One region of the Paenibacillus sp. ov031 genome, then DNA from elsewhere that is predicted to be linked to it. Evidence: riboswitches for the same ligand, from Rfam matches in the RefSeq annotation. Region 1 holds a riboswitch; the other holds the start of a gene.
The links. A riboswitch is a leader RNA that binds a small molecule or an ion and turns the genes downstream of it on or off. The one in region 1 is predicted to bind cobalamin.

Region 1 (11,390 bases):
TCACCTTTAATATACCGCTTAATACATCTACAATATGGGATGCGGCTTCCTGTATATTTTCATAGAAGCCCCTTGTAATGCCTAACGTTCCCATGATTCACCCCTCTTGTTTTAGCTGCACTTCAAATCCGTATCCCACAGTATGATTCAATCGATTAACGAGGGATCAAATGTTCCAAAACAGCTGTCACAAACTATTCATATATGAAGTTTTCTATCCTTTTTTCAAGCATCGTCAACTGAACTTGCACGGTAAATAGAAATTATACGCTTACCCTCCAGCTTTGAAAACATTTATCATTCAGGGCTATAAATCATGACAGTCGATCAGCCTCTCCCATGTGATCATTATCACACCTAAATAACAATATATAGTTTATAAATGGATAAAGAAAATCTACATGTAGTGTTCAATGAATGGACATTATCCCTATACAATTTCAATTTCATTATTTAGGAGGAACTGATATGAACATGCTTGAGTATGCCTCTCCACCGGCATCTGATCTTCTATCTGACCTGGGAAGACGAATTATTGGTGCTGAAGATGCCGATACGCTGAGGGAGAATGCCAATCTGAACGGAGACTCGTTCAGCGGCAAGATGAGCAGGCTCGGTTCGGAGACCGCCAAGTGGCATGCTCTGCGTCATGTGTTGCCTAAGGAGCTCGCTCTAGCTGTGGAGAACGGCGATCTGTATGTACACGATCTGGATCAGTATGCCCTTGGGACGACCAACTGTATCTTTATTCCGTTTGACCGACTGCTGGCCTCCGGATTCAATACCGGCAACGGTTCGGTTCGTACACCACAGACAATCATGTCTGCCATGGCACTGGTGGCCATTATTTTTCAATCCCAGCAAAACAGCCAGTACGGCGGTGTATCCGCCAATAAAATCGACTGGGATCTCGCACCTTATGTGAAGCGTTCGTTCCGTAAGCATTATCGGAAGGGGCAACGGCTGTTTGGGGAGATTGCCCCAATTGAGGATGAGCAACTGCATCTGGATAGCGATGAAGCAAAGGAGAAGTGTCCTCGAGCCTTTGCCTTTGCCTGTGAAGAAACGGAACTGGAGACCGAACAGGCTGCCGAATCTCTGATCCATAATTTGAACACCATGAGCAGTCGTGCTGGGGGACAGATTCCGTTCACTTCGCTGAACTACGGGCTGTGCACTTCAGCCGAAGGTCGGCTCGTGTCCCGGTCGTTGCTGGAAGCGACCATTCGGGGCCTGGGTAACGGAGAAACGCCCGTGTTCCCACAACATATTTTCCAGTGCAAGCAAGGAATTAATCAATCTGAGGGAGATCCGAATTACGACTTGTTCCGGCTTGCTGTGACCTGCTCCTCACGGCGCATGTATCCGAACTTTGTCAATGTGGATGCTTCCTTCAACCTTCTCTATTATCAACCGGAAGATCCCGATACGATCATTGCGACGATGGGATGCCGGACACGCACACTGGCTGATCGCTTCGGACGCAATCGTCAGAGCGGCAAAGGCAATCTGTCCTTTAACACCATCAATCTGGTCAAGCTCGGCATTCGATATGGGATCTGCCAGGGAGCAAGAGCCATCGCTGACCGGGCTGGCTTCTATACGGCGCTGGAATCGGTCATGCACAATTCTACGGATGGACTGCTGCACCGGTATCGAATTCAGATGAACCAGCCTGCCAAAGCATCGGACTTCATGATGCGGGAAGGAGTATGGGAAGGCGGTGAACAATTGGCTCCGAATGAACCGGTCGCCGATCTGTTGAAACATGGTACGTTATCCCTTGGTTTTATCGGACTTGCTGAATGTATGACCGCTCTATATGGCCGTCACCATGGACAAGACCTCCATGTACATCGAGAAGCCTTGAATATCATTCGTACGATGAGAGAATTCTGTGACCGGATGAGTGAGCAGCATAACCTGAATATCACCTTGTTCGCTACGCCCGCCGAGGGACTGTCCGGCAAATTCACCAAGATTGATCGTGAGCGATACGGCAGCATCGCGGGGGTCAACGACCGGGAATACTACACCAATTCATTTCACATTCCGGTCTATCATTCCCTTCCTGCCTATCGCAAGATTGAATTGGAAGCTCCCTTCCACTCACTATGTAATGCCGGAGCGATCTCTTATGTCGAACTCGACGGGAACGTAAGGGCCAATACAGCCGCTTTCCAACGAATCGTTCAATACGCGCTGGCCCAGGACATCGGGTATTTCTCCATTAATCATCCGATTGACCGCTGTCCGTCCTGTGGCTATGAGGGCGTTATTGGAGATGTATGTCCCGGATGTGAGGCTCATGAAAACCACGTGCATTTCCAGCGTCTGCGCCGAGTGACGGGATATCTGACCGGTGACTATAAAGTGCGCTTCAATGGGGCGAAGCAGGCCGAAGTGAGAGACCGGGTGAAGCATCGGTGAATCTGTACGGTTACATCCCGGAATCGGTGAATGAGGGGCCTGGCCTGCGTGCCGTGTTGTTCATCAGCGGATGCCGCCATGCCTGTCCGGGCTGCTTCAGCCCCGGCTCATGGAGCTTCCGTGCAGGCGAACCATTTACGGAGGAGCGGCAGCAGCAGATTTTGCATGAGGTAACCTCTCATCCCTTGCTGGAAGGGGTAACGTTATGCGGAGGTGATCCTTTTTTCTCTGCCGCAGAATGCGCCTCCTGGGTTCGGCAGCTTCGGGCTGCACGACCTGATCTGACTGTATGGGCATACACGGGGTTTGTATATGAGGAACTAATTACAGACCCGTCACGGGCGGAGTTATCCCAGCTATGCGACGTCATTATCGATGGGCCTTATATCGCAGCTGAACGTGATGTGTCTCTTCCTTTTCGTGGCAGTCGTAATCAGCGCATCGTTAATGTGGGTGCAACAATGGCAGGCCAGACAATCGTTACCATGCAGTTAGATGCATGGTAACGATTTTTTTATTTGAGGGGGATCAAGCACAGCGTGGGCGATGATATGGTTCATTTTAAGGAGTCAAATCTGCCAATATATCTAGGATTCATAGAGCAATATTTCATTTCCGATCGGATTAATGATATATGTTGCAAGCCCTTAGGTTATCGTCTATGATTGGTAGCATAAGAGCAAGTATACGACGATTGCATCATGATACAATCTATCATCTATGCTTGGTCGCCAATTTCATAGCCAGAGATGTGTACGCACATTTCTGCACACGGAAACAGGTGCCTACCGTGCTACATGCGTGGTCAGGCTTAAAAGGGAAGCACGGTGTAAATCCGTCGCGGTCCCGCCACTGTATACGGGGAGTCTGTGCATATAATCCACTGGTGTAACCACCGGGAAGGAATGCATATGACCATGATCCGCAAGCCAGGAGACCTGCCTGTTTCGACAGCATCGCATGACCTACGGAAGATAGGAAGGTGTTAGAGCAACCGCTACAACTACTTATAGCAGGTGTTCTTTCCCATTCTATCTTTGTGCACAGTCGTCATTCATGATGCCTGTTTCTCGGGGTATGGAATCGGAAGGAATGCCTTTTTTTGATGCTTTCAAAAGAAACACACTACAATAGCTTCAACTTGATGAGTTTACCTATTATAAATGAGGAGGAATTTTACATGTCGCAATCACAGCAACAACAGCCACAAGTACTGACAGGCAACCTCGGTTACCCCCGCATCGGTGCGGGACGCGAATGGAAAAAAGCACTGGAGTCCTTCTGGGCTGGCCGAATCGATGAATCTACGCTTCATCAGGAGCTAACCACGCTTCGGTTGCAGGATCTGAAGAAACAGCAGGCACAGCAGCTCGATCTGATTCCTGTAGGCGACTTCTCCTACTATGATCATATTCTTGACGTATCGGCGATGTTTGGCGTCGTTCCTGAGCGCTTTAACCATTCAGGCGGACCCGTATCCGTATCTACCTACTACGCCATGGCCCGGGGTAATGATCAGGCAACAGCCTGTGAGATGACCAAGTGGCTGAACACGAACTATCACTACATCGTACCTGAGATTCATAATGATACTGCATTTGCATTGCTTGAAAATAAACCCCTTGCCGCCTATCGCGAAGCGAAGCAGGAGCTTGGGCTGGAAGGTAAACCAGTCGTTGTCGGTCCGTACTCGTATGTACGATTCGCCAAAGGCTATGACGCGGAACGCTTCGCAGCAATCGTCACTCGCCTCGTTCCCGTATACGCCCAGCTTCTGTCTGAGCTTCAAGCAGAAGGCGTACAGTGGGTACAGATCGACGAGCCTGCTCTGACGCTGGCCGTCTCTTCCGAAGATGAAGCTTTGCTGCAACAGGTGTATGCTGCCTTGGCACAAGCTGCACCGGAGTTGAAGCTGCTGCTTCAAACGTATTTCGAATCGGTGGAAGCTTATCCGGTCGTGACAGCTCTGCCTGTTGCCGGAATCGGCCTGGACCTGGTCCACGGCTATGAAGGCAACTTCGCCAGCCTGCGGGAGCATGGCTTCCCGCAGGATAAATGGTTGGGCGCCGGTGTCATCGACGGGCGCAACATCTGGCGTGCCGATCTCGCAGAGACGGCGAAGCTGCTGGAGCAGGTGGCTGAATTCGCAGCCGAAGGCAAGCTGATCATTCAGCCTTCCTGCAGCCTGTTGCATGTACCGGTTACTGCCGCTCAGGAGAGCGCGCTTGATCCGGTACTGCGCAATGCCCTGGCCTTTGCTGACGAGAAGCTGGAGGAAATAGCGACGCTCGGCACGTTGTTGTCCGGCGGTGCAAAGCAGGCGGACCAAGCAGCGGCTTTGGCTGAAGCCAGCCGCCGCGCCCAGGCAAGCACCGAAGCGGTGCGCCTGCTGAGTGAGTCCGAATCACGGACACGCCTGAGTGGTGCGCCTGCAGGGGTGCATGCTGATGAGCAGCTGCTTCGCAACGCGTCATTCCAGGAGCGACGCGAATTGCAGCAGCAAAAATGGTCGCTCCCGCTGCTGCCAACAACAACCATTGGCAGCTTCCCGCAAACGGCAGACGTGCGCAAAGCACGTGCACTCTTCCGTAAAGGGGAATGGAATGCGGAGCAATATGATGCCTATGTACGTGAACAGATCCAAGAATGGATTACTATCCAGGAGGAAATTGGTCTGGATGTGCTGGTACACGGTGAGTTCGAACGTACCGATATGGTCGAGTTTTTCGGTGAGAAGCTGACCGGATTCGCCTTCACCAAAAATGGCTGGGTACAGTCCTACGGCTCACGCTGCGTGAAGCCACCTGTAATCTACGGAGATGTACTGTTCAATGAACCGATGACGGTGAAAGAAACAGCCTATGCACAGACACTGACCAGCAAACCGGTGAAAGGCATGCTAACAGGTCCGGTAACGATCCTGAACTGGTCCTTTGTCCGCTCGGATATTCCACGCAGTGAAGTATCCTACCAGATTGCTCGCGCCATTCGCGACGAGGTTGAAGCGCTGGAGCAAGCAGGCATTGAGATGATTCAGGTCGATGAGCCAGCTCTGCGTGAAGGACTTCCGCTCAAACGGAGCAAGTGGGATGAGTACCTGCAATGGGCCGTGGAATCCTTCCGTTTAGCTACTGCTACCGTAAAACCAACAACGCAGGTGCATACCCATATGTGCTACTGCGAGTTCGATGATATTATTGAAGCCATCAGCGACCTAGATGCAGATGTGATCTCGATCGAAACATCCCGTAGCCATGGGGAACTGGTAGGCAGCTTCGAGCAGAATACGTATGACAAAGGCATCGGACTCGGTGTATACGATATCCACAGTCCGCGTGTTCCAGGCAAGGACGAGATGTTGAATATGATTGAGCGTGCACTTCAAGTGCTGCCAGCAGATCTGTTCTGGGTAAACCCTGACTGCGGACTGAAAACACGTGGTAAAGCTGAAGTTGTAGATGCATTGAGCATCATGGTGGACGCTGCTCGTACAGCAAGAGAACGAGTAACCGCTGATTCCTCAATCTAAACAAAGCTTGTGAATGCAAATAAAAGCCTCCGAATTCCTTCGGAGGCTTTTTTCATTTACTATCATTCTATTTGTTTATCTGGCAATGTCTTTTTATCCGACTTAACGAATCTCGAAATGGCTGACACGTACTCCTGCGCCAGTTCAACGTGTCCTGCCAGTTACCGTCCGGTACACCCGGAACAACCATGCAGAAGCTAAAGGTATTTGAAACTGCAGCTAACTCTTCTAAAGGATCATATATTATCATTTCTCTCTATTTTATTCCTTATTGCATGACGATATATGATATAGGCAGTTATTAAATAACAATTTAAAACAATCGTTTATCAGATCAGAAAATTGAGGAGATGGACCTTTCCAATGGATATGATTCAATCACTAATCGCATGTATGCCCTTTTTTCGGGATACGATTCGCCAAGATGTAACCCTTTCCATTATTGACCGGGAGAAATTCCTGTATTTTTCCGCAGGAGAGTCGTTAAAACAACTGGAGTTCAAAGCAGGTGATCCACTGCTCGAGCCTAATCGTGATTTTGCCGATCTGAAAGGCGGTACGGACAAACAATTTGATCATTACCCGAAGGAGTTATTTGGAGTGCCGTTTGATGTCGCCTACCTTCCGATCAAAAATGAACAGGGCGAGGTCATCGCTATATTCAACCTGCTCTATAGTATGGATGATCAGGATCAGCTGCAGCAGCTCATGAATGCTACCGAAAACCTGACCAACCAGTTGATTGACAGCGTTCAGCACGTAGCTGCACATTCGGAGGAGCTGAGCGCCACCACCGAAGAAATTCGCAACAACTCCAAACAAGCTGTACAGAAATCAGGCAACGTGACTCAGGTCGCCAGCTTCATCCGTGAAATCTCGGAACAAACGAATCTGCTCGGCCTGAATGCCGCCATCGAAGCTGCTCGTGTCGGTGAAGCAGGTGCAGGATTTGGCGTCGTCGCCAAGGAAATCCGCAAGCTGTCCGTAGATACAAAGGAAGCGACCACGCGTATTGAAGAGTCCCTCCTCTCCGTCCGCCAATCCATTCAGGGGATGGAGAATGAACTTGGGGAGATTACCGCGAGTTCTCAGGAGCAAGCGGAACTGGTTAACAATTTTATGAGCACGATTGAGCAGTTGAATGCAACGAACCAACAATTGAAACAATTTGTGCACAAACTGATTACATTTGACGGAAAGTAAAAAGGAAAAAGAAACTCCTAACCCACTCAACCAAATGCACAAACAAAATCCTCCGAATCTCTTCGGAGGATTTTTCATTTACTATCATTCCATTTTGGTCATGGTCATCTTGCTAATGTTATTCTATCCGACTTAATGAATCTCGAAATGGCTGACACGTACTCCTGCGGACAACATGAGGTATACATCCTGTTGACCTGATACACCTTTCAGGTCTGCCTTAACCGTGGACCACTGCTGTGCCTTACCCTGTGCCAGCTCCACGCGTCCTGCCAGTGTACCGTCAGGTGCGCCCAGTCGAATTTCCAATACCGCATCTGCCTGCTCTGATGATACACGAGCTTCAAGCGCTGCTGCATTGCTTCCCAGATCTGCATCCTTGAAGGCAATCCAGCCTTGTTCACCAATCACACGGACAGAGGCTCCGCCTTCTTTGCTCTCATCCAGATCCACACCGAAGTATGCATCGTAATTTTCGGCGCGAGTAGCCACACCCAAATTACGTGAAGGAATAGTCTCCCCTTGTACCGTCAGGTCAGCAACAAGCTGAACATCAGCAGAAGATTTGCCCACCATAATGGAGTAGGTACCGCTTTCGACCACATAGCGATCACGGGTTACATCCCAGATCGCCAGTTCCTGAACTGGCAGTGTGAAGCTGACTTTCACTGTAGCCCCAGCTTCAATATGAAGACGACGGAAACCTTTTAACGTTTTGAGTGGACGTTTAACACGGGACTGCCCGGCACGCACATACAACTGCACAACCTCATCACTGGCGATCGTTCCTGTATTCGTCACATCCACATGCACAGTAATGGTCTCTTCGACTCCAGCTTGGGCCGGGTTCAGCTCCAAATTACTGTATTTAAACGATGCATACGTTAATCCATGTCCGAATGGATATAGTACATCACCTTCAAAATACTGATACGTACGTCCGGATTGAATGATATCGTAGTCTCTGATATCGGTCAGCTGATCTGCCGATTGCACCCACGTCATATTCAGGCGGCCTGCTGGTGCATAATCGCCATACAATACGTCAGCCACAGCGTTCCCCAACTCTTGTCCTGCATGGGATGTATACAATACAGCCGGAATGTTCTCCTGCACCCAGTTGGACGTGAACGGGTAACTTCCCACGATAACTACAACGGTATTTGGATTCGCTGCATAAACGGCTTCAACCAGACGCTGCTGGGATTCAGCCAGGTCCAGACTTGGGCGGTCGATCTCTTCTTTACCATTCACAAGTGGATTGTTGCCGACAAATACAATCGCTGTCTCCGCTTCCTTCGCGGCCGCTACCGCTTCCTCCAACCCATTCACCACAATATCCTTTTTGAACGTTTCCGTAGCACCGAAAGATTTCAACTCTTCGGATACCGCAAACGCATCGTTTCCATTATTGGGTGCCGTTACTGTTTTACCGTTCCAAGTCGTCAGCCCCACGCTTCCGTCCTGTTGTGGCAACAGATGGAATACTTCCTTCACAAACCAGCCATATACTTCATCCGCCGATGCCGTAACCGTTTCTTCATCCGTCGTCAGGTATTTCCCATTACTGTCTGCCTTCAACGTGTAGCTGCCAAAGCCCCAGTCACTCACTTTAAATGTCTCAGCATTCCCTGAAGCAATGATGGATGATTTCTCATCCTCAGCCAATCCGACAGCCTTACCGCTTGCCACTGAAGTCAATGTAATGCGGTCATTGCCATCCTTGAATGCAACCTTGTCGCCGCCTACTTTGCCACTGATCGCTTCAAGCGGGGATACGCTATATGGCATGGTGCCTGCATACCAGTCACGATAGACTGTTCCGCCCAGTTGGCCAATCACGGCCACTTTGCCGGATTTTGTTTTATCCAGTGGAAGCGTGCCTTGATCATTTTTAAGCAATACAACTTGTTCTCTCGCTGCTCTCAGTGAAAGGGCCTTCGCCTTCTCCGTCATCATCGCTTCTTCACCAATCGAAGCATATGGATTGCCCTCAGCCGGATCAAATTCACCTAGACGGAAACGCACACGGAACGTATTGAACAACGCCAGATCGATGTCTTCCATTGTGAGTGTACCTTGCTCCAGCCCTTCACGCAGCGCCTGCTTCGACAGATCCGCATCATCGGTAATACTGTCAATTCCGGCTTTGACGGACTCCACTGTTCCTGGTGTGTGAGAATCATAGTATTTATGATCGTTCTTGATCCCCATGACATCCCCTGCATCACTCACGATGAAGCCATCCATGCCCCATTCGCCCTTCACAATCTCGTTTACAAACGGATGCAGCAATGCCGGTGTACCATTAATAGAGTTGTACGCGGTCATCATTGATTGTGCGCCGCCCTCTTTGAACGGTTTCTCGAACGCTTTCAGATAATATTCACGCATGTTGCGCGGATCAATACTTGATGAACCACTGCCACGATCCACTTCATTATTGTTTGCAAGGAAATGCTTCAACGTAGCAACCGCCTTGTAATACTTCGGATGGTCGCCCTGGATTCCCTTAACCAGCGCCGTTGTCAGTTCAGCAGTCAGTTCCGGGTCTTCACCATAAGCTTCTTCGTTCCGCCCCCAACGTGGATCACGCTCCATATCAACCGTAGGTGCCCACAGAGTCAGACCGTTTACTGCTGGATTGCGTTTATAAAATACACGTGCCTCGTCTCCGATCACGGAGCCGATCTCTTTCATCAGGTCCGCATCCCAGGTACACGCCAGCCCTACTGGCTGCGGGAAGGAAGTCGCTTCGCCAAGCCAGGCCAGACCATGGGCTGCTTCTGTGCCGTGTTTATATGCTGCGATACCCAGTCGTTCAACTGCGGGTTGGTATTGCAGCATCGATTCGATTTTCTCATCTTCCGACAGACGGGACACGAGGTCCTTTACACGTGTATCCAGTTCGATCGTTGTATCCTGAAACGGATATTTCGTTTGGTTGGTCATAATATGGAATCTCCTTTGGGAATTCATTGATTTATTTAGAATGATAGCGGATACATAATTGATAAATTAATACGATGTATTCTTGACGTATCCGACCTCACGATTCGAAGATTTAACCTTTTAGAACAAGCACTTTACGAGCCGTCGTTAACTCTTCATTTCATTTACTAAAACGGTTTCGGTAAATCTATCATATAGCATGTTTAGCAAAAAAAACAGGGGGGCTTCACAGGAAAATGTGAACTTTCCTCAGGAAAGTATGCGGACAATCGTTTTATTCTGGCACAGTATGGTAATCATGGATAGGAGTATAGATATGACGTACTTATTGAGCTAAGCATAGTCCTTAATGAAGAAGAATATTGAAGGAGGAAAATCAAGTGAGTGAGCATCAACAGCCCCCGACAGGTTTGCCTTCCATACCGGAATCCCTGTGGAGAGCGACAAACACATTCAATGAATATCCGAAACTGACAGAAGATACAACAGCCGATGTAGCCATTATTGGTGCAGGAATTGCAGGTATCACAACAGCTTATTTACTGGCCCAGACGGGGATGAGCGTGGTTGTGCTTGAAGCTGGAAAAGTACTGGATGGCACAACAGGCCATACAACGGCCAAAGTATCGGCACAGCATGGTGTAATATTTGATGAATTGCTTCATCATTTTGGAGAAGAACAGGCCCGCATGTATTATGAAGGCAATGCAACAGCCGCCAAGTGGATGCGCGATCTGGTAAAAGAGAAACAGATTGATTGCCAGTGGGCAGAGGAAGATGCCTATGTCTACATTCAATCCGAGGAGAATCTCAAGAAGCTGGAGATTGAGCTGACTGCCTATGGCAAGCTGAATATTCCTGGTCAATGGGTTGATCCCCTTCCCATCCCTGTTCCGGCCAGAGCAGGTGTTAAGATGCCGGGACAAGCTCGCTTTGACCCGCTTAGTTATTTACATTACCTGCTGGAATCCGCAGTCAAGCAAGGTGTCCGCATCTACGAACATACAACGGTAACCGATGTGGAGGAAGATGCCTCGCTACATGTGCGGACATATGAGAATGGTCCATCCGTAACGGCCGAACATGTCGTTGTTGCCTCCCATTTCCCGGTCTATGACCCCGGATTTTATTTTTCAAGGCTGCACGCCGAGCGTTCCTATGCTGTTGTTGTTGAACCTCAGAAACCTTTCACAGGTGGCATGTATATCTCTGACGATAAACCCTATCGATCCCTGCGTACTGTCATTCATAAAGGGAAGGAACACATCCTCTTTGG
Region 2 (11,390 bases), on a different contig from region 1:
CATCGATGATGAGCAGTTTCGGTGTTTTTTGCTCGATCACTTTGATGAAATCCGGTTCGATGTGGTACTGAGTGCCATTCAGTTTGGCGTAGTCACGCAGCTTGTCGTTTTCTTCACGGGCGAAAAGTTTGTCGTCAATGTACGTCTGCAGGTGCAGATTATGCTCCAGGCAGTAGTCGTACAATTTGCGGGAAGCGTCCTGTGGAACGTAGCGTTCGTAGAGTACTTTTTCGTCCAGCAAGTTTTTCACCAAAGCGCCTTGATACGTAATGATTGGCACGTTCAGCTTCGTTTGGCGAGCGAGTGCTTGTGCAGAAGCATAGGCACGTCCGGTTGCCAGTGTTACAACGACACCATGAGCTACCGCTTGTTCCAGGGCAGTCTGTGTTGCAGGCGTTACTTCCTTGTTATCGTTGATCAGGGTATCATCAATGTCAATTGCGATTAATTTGTAGGTCATCTGTGTTTCTCTCCTTTTTTATCTGTATCTATAACAACGAACGAATAGATAGCATTACACGAGACCACTCCGACTGCAGATTCATCTTTCGATCGCTGTTATCCCCGGATTTCATTGAATCCATCCCCCAGAGGGGAAATCCGGGGATAAAGGCGAACGCTTCGCTTCTTCAGATTGATTCTGCCTTCTCCGTTAACGTGTAATTCTGGAATTCGTTCTAAAATTATACTCACATCTAAATTTTATTCTTCAAGGAAAATGAGGCCAATAAAGTCCTCCAGCTCCAGGTTACCGAAGTAATGTTTTACATCCAGACCCTCAAGTGCAGTACGCACCTCAGATTCCTCGTAACGCTTGCCACGCAGCATATCTTCGATATCCGCCACATCGCCTACGCCGAAGAAATCACCAAAGATTTTGATATCTTCAATCCGTCCATCTTTGATATTCATGCGCAGATCAATGATGCCGACAGGGAATTTACGTGTATGCTTCACATTGCTTTCCGGGGAAAGCCCGTAGTTCCAGTCCCAATTGTTATAACGCTCAGCAGAGATTTCGTTGATCTTGTCCCAATCTTTCTCTGTGAGTTCATATTGAGGAACATCTTGTGGCTCCATGCGGAAAATGTGACGCAGCAGCTCGTCCCGGAATTGTTCAATGGTCAGATTGCTGTCGATCAGATCACGAATATTGGCAACACGGCTGCGTACGGATTTGGTGCTCTTGGACTTGAACTTCTCCGGATTAACGTTGAGTGAAGCCTGAACGTGGTCGAGATTCAGGTTAAACATCAATGTGCCATGACTGAACATGCGGCCACGCGTAGAGAATTGGGCATTGCCCGAAATTTTCTTCTCTCCGACTTGCAGATCGTTGCGTCCCGTCAATTCGGCATTAACCCCAAGCTCTTGCAGGGCTTCCACCACAGGCTGTGTGAATTTGCGGAAATTATGGAAGGATTGTCCGTCATCCTTGGTAATAAAGCTGAAATTGAGGTTGCCCAGATCGTGATAAACGGCTCCGCCTCCCGAAAGACGACGTACGACTTGAACACCGTTATCCTGAACATACTCAATGTTGATCTCTTCAATGGTATTCTGGTGTTTTCCGATAATAATGGACGGGCGGTTGATGTAAAACAGCAAGTAACTGTCATCCATCGGCAGATGCTTCAGAATGTATTCCTCAATGGCGAGGTTTACAGAAGGATCTGTAATGCCCTGGTTATCAACAAACAGCATGGTCATTCCTCCATTAATGTATGTGAGGGATGCATATCCCTTATGTAGTGATGCTTTACGGAATCGAAATTCCTTCTCTATTGTAAACGAATTGTCGAAAGGACACAAAGAAATTGAAGCCGCAAAGGGCTTGAATAGCCAAATCAGGATTGACCCCTGCCTGCCACCACATCCATAATAAAAAGGACATGCAGAAAGGATGACGGACAGGATGACCGGTTTAATTGAAGTTTTCGGACATGGCGGTGATGTGGAGACGGCCGCGGCACGTTTTGGAGGGAATCCTGCGGATTTCCTCGATTTTAGCGCAAACATAAATCCTTTGGGTCCACCTCGGGAAGTACTGGAGGCTCTGGAGCAAGGATTACATATGGTACTTCGTTACCCCGATCCGGGCCATCGGGCGTTCAAAATGTTGCTTAGTGACCGACTGGGTTTAACCCCGGATCACATATCTGTGGGCAATGGGGCGGCGGAAAGTATGGCTCTAATCTTACTTGGACTCGCGCCTCGTAGAGTAGGTACGGTAGAGCCCGGCTTTTCAGAGTACAGTGCATTATCCAGACAATTTGGAGCAGAAGTCCACCATGTTCAAGGACGGGAAGAGCTGGACTGGCGAGCAGAACCGGAAGATATTGAGAAGCTGATGGAGCGGGTGGACCTGCTATTCCTTGGACAGCCCAACAACCCCAATGGGGTACAGTATCCGGTGGACGTTCTGCAACGGCTTGCTCGTAAAGCAGAGACAACAGGCACAATATTGGTTGTCGATGAGGCATTTATCGATTTTATTGCTGAATCACAGCGGCAATCGCTGGCGTCCAGCTTGAAAGAGTATCCGCAAGTGATCATCATTCGTTCAATGACCAAGTTTTATGCGATACCAGGCCTGCGTCTGGGTTATGCGATGGGGCGTCCCGAACTGATCCGTGCCATGACAGAGAAACAAGTCACCTGGAGTGTGAATGGGCTGGCACTGATCGCAGGAGAAGCCTGTTTGCGCAGCGGAGAGGATTTTGAACAGGAGACATTGGCACTGGTTTCACACGAGCGGGGGAGATTAACGGAAGGCCTGAAGGCTTTGGGATGTAAGGTGACGCGAGGGGAAGCGAACTTTATACTGGTAGCTCTGCCAGAGCCGTGGACAGCGACGTCCATCCAGGCTGCCCTCGGTGAACGCGGTATACTGATCCGAAGCTGCGCAATGTATCCCGGACTTGGGGAACGACATGTACGTTTTGCGGTCAAGGACGCGGAGGCTAACGGACGTTTGCTGGAAACGATAGGAAATGTAATTACGTCTAATCCGACAACCGGATTAGAGGCAGGGGGACAAAGCGATGGCACTGCCATTCTATAATTATTATTCCCATGTACAAAAGGACCAAAATGAATACAGATCTTCTGTATGGCCAGGATTATTCGTCTCTGCACATGAACGGCATATTAAAGCGTCCAGCCCCTCTGTTGTAACAGCACTCTCCAGTGCCGTGTATGAGGGCGGCATGATTGAACTGGATCGTATATTCAACATCTATGTGGACAAACATTATCGCTGTGACGATCCACCACGTGATATTGCTGATCTGTTGAGTGAATGGCAGGAGCAGCAGGATCAATGTGCCGGTCTTCTGACTGCCGTTCGATTGGAGCACACAGCGATCCAGGAATGCGAAAGTGATGAGTTCGGATTACTTTGCTGCACTACAGCAGGGGTATCCAATGCTGCACGGGCGGGTTCTGCAAGAACCGTGTTTGATGCTGCGGGGAATGAGATGAGCAATGGGACGGTGTCCCAGAAAATTGGGAAGGTTTCGACTTCAACCTATACTCCCGGTACGATCAATATCATGTTGTGGATGAATGGGCGTATGACTGCTGGAGCGATGGTGAATGCCATTCAGACTGCGGTAGAGGCGAAGGCCGCTGCGTTAGCTGATTTCGGTGTGGCCGATTCAGAGAATGGTCTAACCGCAACCGGAACAACAACGGATGCCATCGTACTCGCGGTAAGCCAGGCTGAAGTAAATAAACCGCTCATCAGTTACGCCGGGACGGCTACGGTCATGGGTGCAGCGATCGGCAGGCTGGTGTATGAGACGATAATGGAAAGCCTGAAAGCCGCGCAGGAGTGGAAAGAGAGGAATAACAAGCAATGACATCTCTGCTGATTCAATGGGCTTCTTGGCCGATCTGGACGGGAATGGCTGGAGCCTGGATTATTGTAGGAGCATACATATTGGATCGCTGCATCGGAGATCCACGCTGGATTCCCCATCCGGTGATTGGCATGGGAAAGGCCATCTCTGCACTGGAGCGAGCGATAAGGTCGCGGGTGGATTCGAACCAGGCTCTCCAAAGAGCTGGCGTTTTATTTCCACTTTTGATTGCAGGCGGTTCTTTTGCACTGACTTGGGGATTAATCTATGTGCTGGGTCTTATACATCCCGTTGTTGCGGTTGTGGCAGAAGTGGTGTTAATCGCAACCACCATTGCCTCGAAAGGTTTGAAGGATGCAGGTATGGAAGTTTACCGCCATTTAAGTCAACAGGATTGGCCTGCGGCGAGACGTTCACTGGGTATGATTGTAGGACGTGATACGGCTCATCTGGATGAACCGGAGATTGTGCGAGGAACGGTGGAGACTGTGGCGGAAAATATCGTGGATGCAATCGTCTCTCCACTGTTCTATGCCCTGATTGGTGGTGCACCACTTGCCATGGCCTATCGGGCGGTGAATACACTGGACTCCATGGTGGGTTATAAAAATGAAAAATATCTGCATCTCGGCTGGGCGTCTGCCCGTCTGGATGATTGGGCCAACTGGATTCCCGCACGTCTTACTGCCTTGCTGTTAATTATGGGAGCCTGGTTCATGAAGATGGATGCCAGAGGGGCAGCACGCATGGTGTCCCGGGATGCACGACTGCACCCAAGCCCGAATAGCGGTTTTCCCGAGTCAGCGGTGGCCGGAGCGCTGGGCATAAGACTTGGTGGACATAACGTATATCACGGCGTTGCTTCATTTCGCGCATATATGGGCGAGCCTACAAGACGGATGGAAGCAGAAGATATTGTACGAACAACACGGCTTATGTTCTGGTCGGCAGGTTCTTTTGTTTTATTATGTTGGTTGGTCACCTTCGGGATATGGTCTGCTGGAGGTGCACTGTTATGGAGATAGAAGCTGGACATGGTGGCATGCAAAGCCGTGAGATTATTTTGATACGTCATGGTACAACGGCGTGGAACTTGGAAAAAAGGTATCTTGGGCATACTGACATCGGACTGTTGCCTGAGGCAAAGCAGGAGCTATCTTCACTGCGTGAGCAGTGTAGCGATATCACATGCGACGCCTTGTATTGCAGTGATATGCTGCGTTGTCAGCAGACACTTTCACACATTGCATCGTCCCAAATGGGACAGGCCAAGCTTGATGCCCGACTAAGGGAGATCGACTTTGGTCAGTGGGAGGGGTTGACCTACGATCAGCTCAAGGACAATCCGCAGTACCGAGACTGGATCGATGCGCCGCATGAGGTAACGCCACCGAGTGGCGAGCCTTGGACAGCATTTGCAGCGCGGATTGATTCATTTATGGAAGAGTGTCTGATGTCCTTTTCACCAATACTGCACTCTCGCAGCATAAACGTGCCAAAAGTAGCCGTGATTACGCATGGCGGTGTTATTCGTTATATTGTGTCACGTCTCATTCCGAATCAAGATTTCTGGGATACGCAGGTAGTACCAGGACAAGCGATAAAGATCCGGCTGGCTGGCGATGGGGATAGCTGGGTTGGAACCAGATTGACTTTTCCGTAAATCGGGTTGTAAGGATGTACAATATAACCTATAATCACAACAGAAGTGTGACTTAGCAAGTGCATCATCGGATGGAGGCTCAACAAGCCCTGCCAACGATGCAGGATGCTCACTTGAATGGTTAAACAATATTAGCGACCATGGGTCCCGAGTGCATGCAGTAATGTTTCATGCTTTTATATAAGGCGATGAACGGCAAACGGGTGAAATAGGGAAGCCGGTGTAAATCCGGCACGGTCCCGCCACTGTAAATCAGGATGAATTCCTGTAAGTCAGGTTACCTGCCCTGGACGTATAAACCGGTGTTCCTTCGAGGAAAGGACAGCGTTTCGGGCAGTTCTCTGTGCATATACAGCGCCAAGCTGATCATGCACAGATCGCCACATGCGAGACGTCATCCCTGATCCTGACCCAAGGATTGGGGATTTTATTTTTTCGGAACACAAATTCAAGCGGAATTGGGACAGGAGCACTACTCACTAGAATGGATAGAGAAGGGGAGAATGAACACAATGAATTTCAAGACATGGAAAGGCGTAGCGTCACTGCTGAGCGCAGCGATGCTGGCACTGACGTTGGCCGGATGTGGTACAACAACAAACGAGGGTACAGGAACCTCGCAACCTGCACAGGAGCAATCCCAGGAACAGGCTAAAACAGATCTCAAAACACAATATCCACTCACGGTTACAGATGCTACGGGTGAATCGTTTACCTTTGACAAAGCACCAGCCAAAATCGTATCCGTATCTCCGGCTGAAACGGAATCCCTGTTCGCACTCGGATTGGACGAGCAGATCGTAGGGGTATCCGACTATGACGACTATCCGGAAGCAGCAACAAAGAAACCAAAAATGGGCGGCATAACAAAGCCTAATGAAGAGTCGATCATTGCAGCTGAAGCTGACATCGTATTTACAGGTATCTCGATGAGCAAAGAGTCGGTGAAGAAACTGCGCGATCTGGGCATTACCATTTTCAAAACAGATCCTAAATCAGTGGATGATGTGATGAATAACATTGAAACTTTTGGTGAAATCACGGATCATCAGGAAAAAGCACAGGAGATCATCACCCAGATGAAAAAAGATGTGGCTGATGTAACTGAAGCTGTGAAGGCAGTTAAACCAGAAGAAAAGAAAAAAGTATACGTTGAATTCTCCCCAGGCTGGACTGTGGGTAAAGGCGAATTCATGGATGAATTGATCACACTTGCCGGAGGAAACAACGTAGCTTCCGACTTGACTGGCTGGAATCAGATTAATGAAGAGAACATTATTGCTTCTAACCCGGACGTCATTCTATATGCGAACGATGTCATTGATGAAAATTCCAAAACATTGGATCAAATCATCAAAGCACGCAGCGGATGGGATCAAATCACGGCTGTGAAAAACGATGCAGTCATCGGTCTGGATGCCAACCTGTTGAGCCGTCCGGGACCACGGGTAACCCAAGGTCTGAAAGAAGTAGCCAAAGCGATCTATCCTGATCTGTTCAAATGAGTAAAAAGCTGGCAGTGTACGGAACGGCCGGAATTGTGCTGCTTGTGTTAACCGTGCTCATCTGCACGGGCATCGGTTCGGTTGCCCTGCCTGTCCGGGACATTGCGGGCATCTTGCTTCATCGCATTCCCTGGCTGGGCGACTGGATTGTTCCTGACTGGAATACGGCAGCAGAACAGATTATATGGAAGGTCAGATTCCCACGTGTACTGCTTGCCGTGCTTGTAGGTGCATCGCTGGCGATTGCTGGAACTGGATTCCAGGGGGTTCTTCGTAACCCTCTGGCTGATCCGTTTACCCTGGGCGTATCGTCCGGTGCATCGGTAGGTGCGGCTTTTCTGATTTTTTTCGGATTGCAGTATGCGCTGATTGGGATCTGGACTCTGCCATTGGTCGCGTTTCTGACGGGAGTAATCACATTGTGGTTTGTGCTGGCCCTCGCTCGTGAGGGACGCAAAATACCGACACACAGCCTCATTCTGGCTGGCGTGGTCATGCAAAGTTTCCTGGGAGCAGTCGTCTCCTTCCTGTCGACCATGTCGAAACAGACAATCACTGAAATTATATACTGGACGATGGGAAGTCTGGCACTGCGTGGGTGGTCGTATACGGCCATCCTTTTCCCGTATTTTGTACTGGGGCTGATTTTCCTCTGGAGCCGTGCGCGTTCGTTGAATGTGCTTGCCTTGGGGGAACGACAGGCTGCTCATATCGGGGTTAAGGTGGATGGATTGAAGCTGTCGGTGTTAGCTGTGGGTACGCTGCTTACGGCAGGCGCTGTCTCCGTATCGGGCGTGATTGGCTTCGTCGGATTGGTCATTCCGCATATTCTTCGGCTCATCGTCGGACCTGATTATCGATTGCTGGTGCCTTTGTCCGCGATTGGGGGAGCCATCTTCATGGTCTGGGCAGATACGATTGCACGCTCATTGCTGGCCCCAACCGAAATTCCGCTGGGTGTGGTTACGGCTTTCGTTGGAGCGCCATTCTTCGCGTATCTGCTACACCGGAACAAAAAGCTGCGGAAGGGGATGATGCCATGAGCACATTCATGAAAACAGACCTTACCGAGAGCCGGCCGATGATAGAGGTCACGGAAGCTGGTAAAATGTATGGTAACCATCGGGCTCTGCATGCAGTGGACTGGAAAGTCAAAGAGGGTGAATGGTGGGGCGTTGTTGGTCCAAACGGCAGTGGCAAATCGACCCTGATTCAGCTACTTGCCGGAACCGAACAGCCGAACGCAGGCAGCATACAGATTGATGGACGCGACATTTCCTCATACACCCGTAAAGATTTGTCACGTATGATTGCGGTCTTGCAGCAGGATGGTCTGCCGGCCATCTCTTATCCCGTAAGAGATGTTGTCGAGATGGGACGTTACCCTTATCAGAACTGGCTTGGCAAAGAAACGTCGGATGGAGCAGCAGTAGTTGATAAGGTGTTAGAGGAGTTGGGTCTGAGTGACATGGCCGAACGACCTTTGGATGCACTGAGTGGCGGACAACGGCAGCGGGTTGCGCTTGCCAAAGTCATGGCTCAGGAACCCAGGCTATTATTGCTTGACGAGCCAACCACCTTTCTCGATATCAAATATCAATTGCAATTCATGGAGTTATTATCAGCGTGGCGTCAAAAAAATCATATTACGATTGTGGCGGTGCTGCATGATCTGAACCTGGCCGCACAATTTTGCGATCATATTCTGGCGCTGCGTGACGGGACTTGTGTAGGCAGTGGCACACCCCATTCGTTGATGACGGAAGAGAACATCCGGGAGATCTTCCGGGTGAGCCCGGCCATGGTGAATCATCCCGACAATGGATTGCCACAGCTTTTGCTAAGACGAGAGAAGAAATGAATGAAGCGGGGGATACCCTATATTTTAATAAAGGAAGTGCTGGCTGTATGAATAATGAACAGGTGTTGGAACGGTTAATGGGTCGGATCGTGGGTCCACATGAGGCAGTTGCGGCTGAAGCTTCCGCGCATGTGGATGCATTGACGAAGCCACCCGGCAGTCTGGGCAAGCTTGAACAGCTAGTTATTCGTCTGGCGGGGATCACCGGTGAGGCTCGGCCTTGCTTTGATCGAAGAGCTGTCATCGTTATGGCTGCGGATCATGGGGTGGTTGAAGAAGGGATTAGCGCTTTTCCTGCTGAGGTAACGCCGCAGATGGTCCTGAATTTCCTAGCAGGGGGAGCGGCTGTCAATGTACTTGCGCGCCACGCTGGAGCTCATGTGATCTGTGTGGATATCGGGGTGAATGCGGATCTGGATCATCCAGACCTGGTCTCCCGTAAAGTCCGTAAAGGAACAGCCAACATGGCGAAGGGTGCTGCCATGACCCGGGGCGAGGCGATTCAGGCCATTCTTGCAGGAGCTGAAGTGGTCTCCACCGAGGTTGCGAAGGGAACGCAGTTGTTTGTGACCGGAGAGATGGGAATCGGTAATACAACCGCTAGCGCTGCGGTGATGTGTGCATTAACCGGAACAGCACCTGCTTCAGCGGTTGGTCGGGGAACAGGGGTGGATGATGCCGGTTTGCAGCGCAAAGCCGCAGTAGTCAGCCAAGCCCTCAGCGTGAATGCTCCGGATGTAGACGATGCACTCGATGTACTGTGCAAAGTGGGCGGACTGGAGATTGCCGGACTGACAGGCGTGATTCTCGCTGCTGCTGCAAACGGATGCCCGGTTGTCGTGGATGGATTTATCTCCACCGCTGCCGCGTTGATTGCGAGTCATCTTGCTCCGCTCAGCACAGAATACATGATTGCTTCCCACACATCGCATGAAAGTGGACATGCAGCGTTGCTGCGTGAGCTTGGTCTGAAGCCCATGCTTGATCTGGACATGCGACTGGGTGAAGGTACCGGAGGCGTTCTTAGTCTTCATCTGATTGATGCGTCATGCCGCATTCTAAATGAGATGGCGACATTTGCAAGTGCAGGGGTATCTGGTGGCACGAACGAGACGAACGAGACTCAACCTACGGAGTCTTCATCAGACTCTGCTGATTCATCTGTTCAAGGGGAGTTATCCTCATGAGTGTTCTCGTGACGGGCGGGGCACGAAGTGGCAAAAGTTCATTTGCCGAGCGTCTCTGTATGCAGCGATCCTCTGAGGCTTGGTATGTCGCTACGGCTCAAGCTTATGATGACGAGATGCGTGAGCGTATACGTCTGCATCAGAGCCAGCGGGATGAAGCAGGATATCTATGGCATACGGTGGAGGAACCGCTGGCATTGTCTGAGTTAATTACACAAATGGGAGAGTCCCATACAGGTACGTCTGCACCAACCGTTCTGGTCGATTGTCTGACACTGTGGCTCAGTAATGTACTGTTAGCGCATGAACATGAACCGGTGCAGGTGCTGTACGATCATATGGACGCGCTGGTAGCGGCCATCCATTCGTATCCGGGTCTGCTCGTGCTTGTCACCAATGAAGTAGGGGACGGTATTGTGCCGGAGTATGCGCTGGGCAGAAGATATCGGGATCTGGCGGGCATTCTCAATCAGCGGATTGCAGCGATTTGCCGCGAAGTGTTTCTGGTGACAGTGGGCATTGCGATTGAGCTGAAAAGCAGGGAGTATCGTTTATGAGTAAAGGCGATCTTGAACAAAAACATGCGGCTGCGGCCGCTTTTCAATTTCTGTCCCGTTTCCCGGTAAAAATGCAGCTTGATTTCGCCCCGCCAATATTGCGGGAGAGTGTAGTATATTACCCGCTGGTTGGTGCGATCATCGGATTATGCGTCTGGCTGGGCGGAGCCCTGATGGGTGCACTGCTTCCATCGTTTCCGGCAGCGGTGTTAACCTTGACGTTATGGGTATGGCTAACCGGAGGCCTTCATCTGGATGGCTGGATGGATACGGCAGATGGGCTACTCAGTTATCGAACCCGTGAGCGAATGCTGGAGATTATGAAAGACAGTCGTGTGGGGGCCATGGGCGTAATCGCCTGTGTCCTGCTGTTGATGATGAAAGCAGCATTGATTGCTGACTTTATCGCTCGTGGCAACTGGGCCTATGGAGCTTTACTCATCCTGCCGATGATCTGGAGCCGTTGGTTCATGGTGTATGCCATGGCGGCTTGGCCGAATGCACGCAAGGACGACGGACTCGCTGTCCTGTTCAAGGGATTGGGTGAACGGAGGGAAGTCCAGCGTGCACGCAGCTCTGCGGTAGGACTATCCATTCTGGCAGGTGTGATCACATGGGCAGTTGTATGGATCTTCCAGCCGGATACAGCCATGTTTCAGGTACTGGCGACGGAGAATGGATTGGGGACGTTACCATGGTGGCTGTATCCTGTTGCAGCGATCATAGTGGTGCCGCTGGCTGGTTATGTAATTGG

Region 2: it holds a riboswitch for cobalamin, as region 1 does, so the genes downstream of both, BUA17_RS16145 (ABC transporter substrate-binding protein) here and metE (5-methyltetrahydropteroyltriglutamate--homocysteine S-methyltransferase) in region 1, are expected to answer to the same signal.

What each region holds. Positions count from the first base shown of each region.
Region 1 is NZ_FRDO01000002.1:289,853-301,242, forward strand. It holds gene BUA17_RS11510 (hybrid sensor histidine kinase/response regulator) at 1-94, opposite strand, end outside; gene BUA17_RS11515 (anaerobic ribonucleoside triphosphate reductase) at 469-2,430, shown strand; gene nrdG (anaerobic ribonucleoside-triphosphate reductase activating protein) at 2,427-2,936, shown strand; cobalamin riboswitch at 3,193-3,391, shown strand; gene metE (5-methyltetrahydropteroyltriglutamate--homocysteine S-methyltransferase) at 3,611-5,959, shown strand; gene BUA17_RS11530 (methyl-accepting chemotaxis protein) at 6,323-7,162, shown strand; gene BUA17_RS11535 (glycoside hydrolase family 3 C-terminal domain-containing protein) at 7,295-10,114, opposite strand; gene BUA17_RS11540 (FAD-dependent oxidoreductase) at 10,495-11,390, shown strand, end outside.
Region 2 is NZ_FRDO01000003.1:492,084-503,473, reverse strand. It holds gene BUA17_RS16175 (Cof-type HAD-IIB family hydrolase) at 1-460, opposite strand, end outside; gene BUA17_RS16170 (lipoate--protein ligase) at 703-1,704, opposite strand; gene cobD (threonine-phosphate decarboxylase CobD) at 1,916-3,064, shown strand; gene BUA17_RS16160 (adenosylcobinamide amidohydrolase) at 3,045-3,863, shown strand; gene cbiB (adenosylcobinamide-phosphate synthase CbiB) at 3,908-4,888, shown strand; gene BUA17_RS16150 (histidine phosphatase family protein) at 4,879-5,526, shown strand; cobalamin riboswitch at 5,693-5,830, shown strand; gene BUA17_RS16145 (ABC transporter substrate-binding protein) at 6,030-7,031, shown strand; gene BUA17_RS16140 (FecCD family ABC transporter permease) at 7,028-8,074, shown strand; gene BUA17_RS16135 (ABC transporter ATP-binding protein) at 8,113-8,892, shown strand; gene cobT (nicotinate-nucleotide--dimethylbenzimidazole phosphoribosyltransferase) at 8,940-10,079, shown strand; gene cobU (bifunctional adenosylcobinamide kinase/adenosylcobinamide-phosphate guanylyltransferase) at 10,076-10,636, shown strand; gene cobS (adenosylcobinamide-GDP ribazoletransferase) at 10,633-11,390, shown strand, end outside.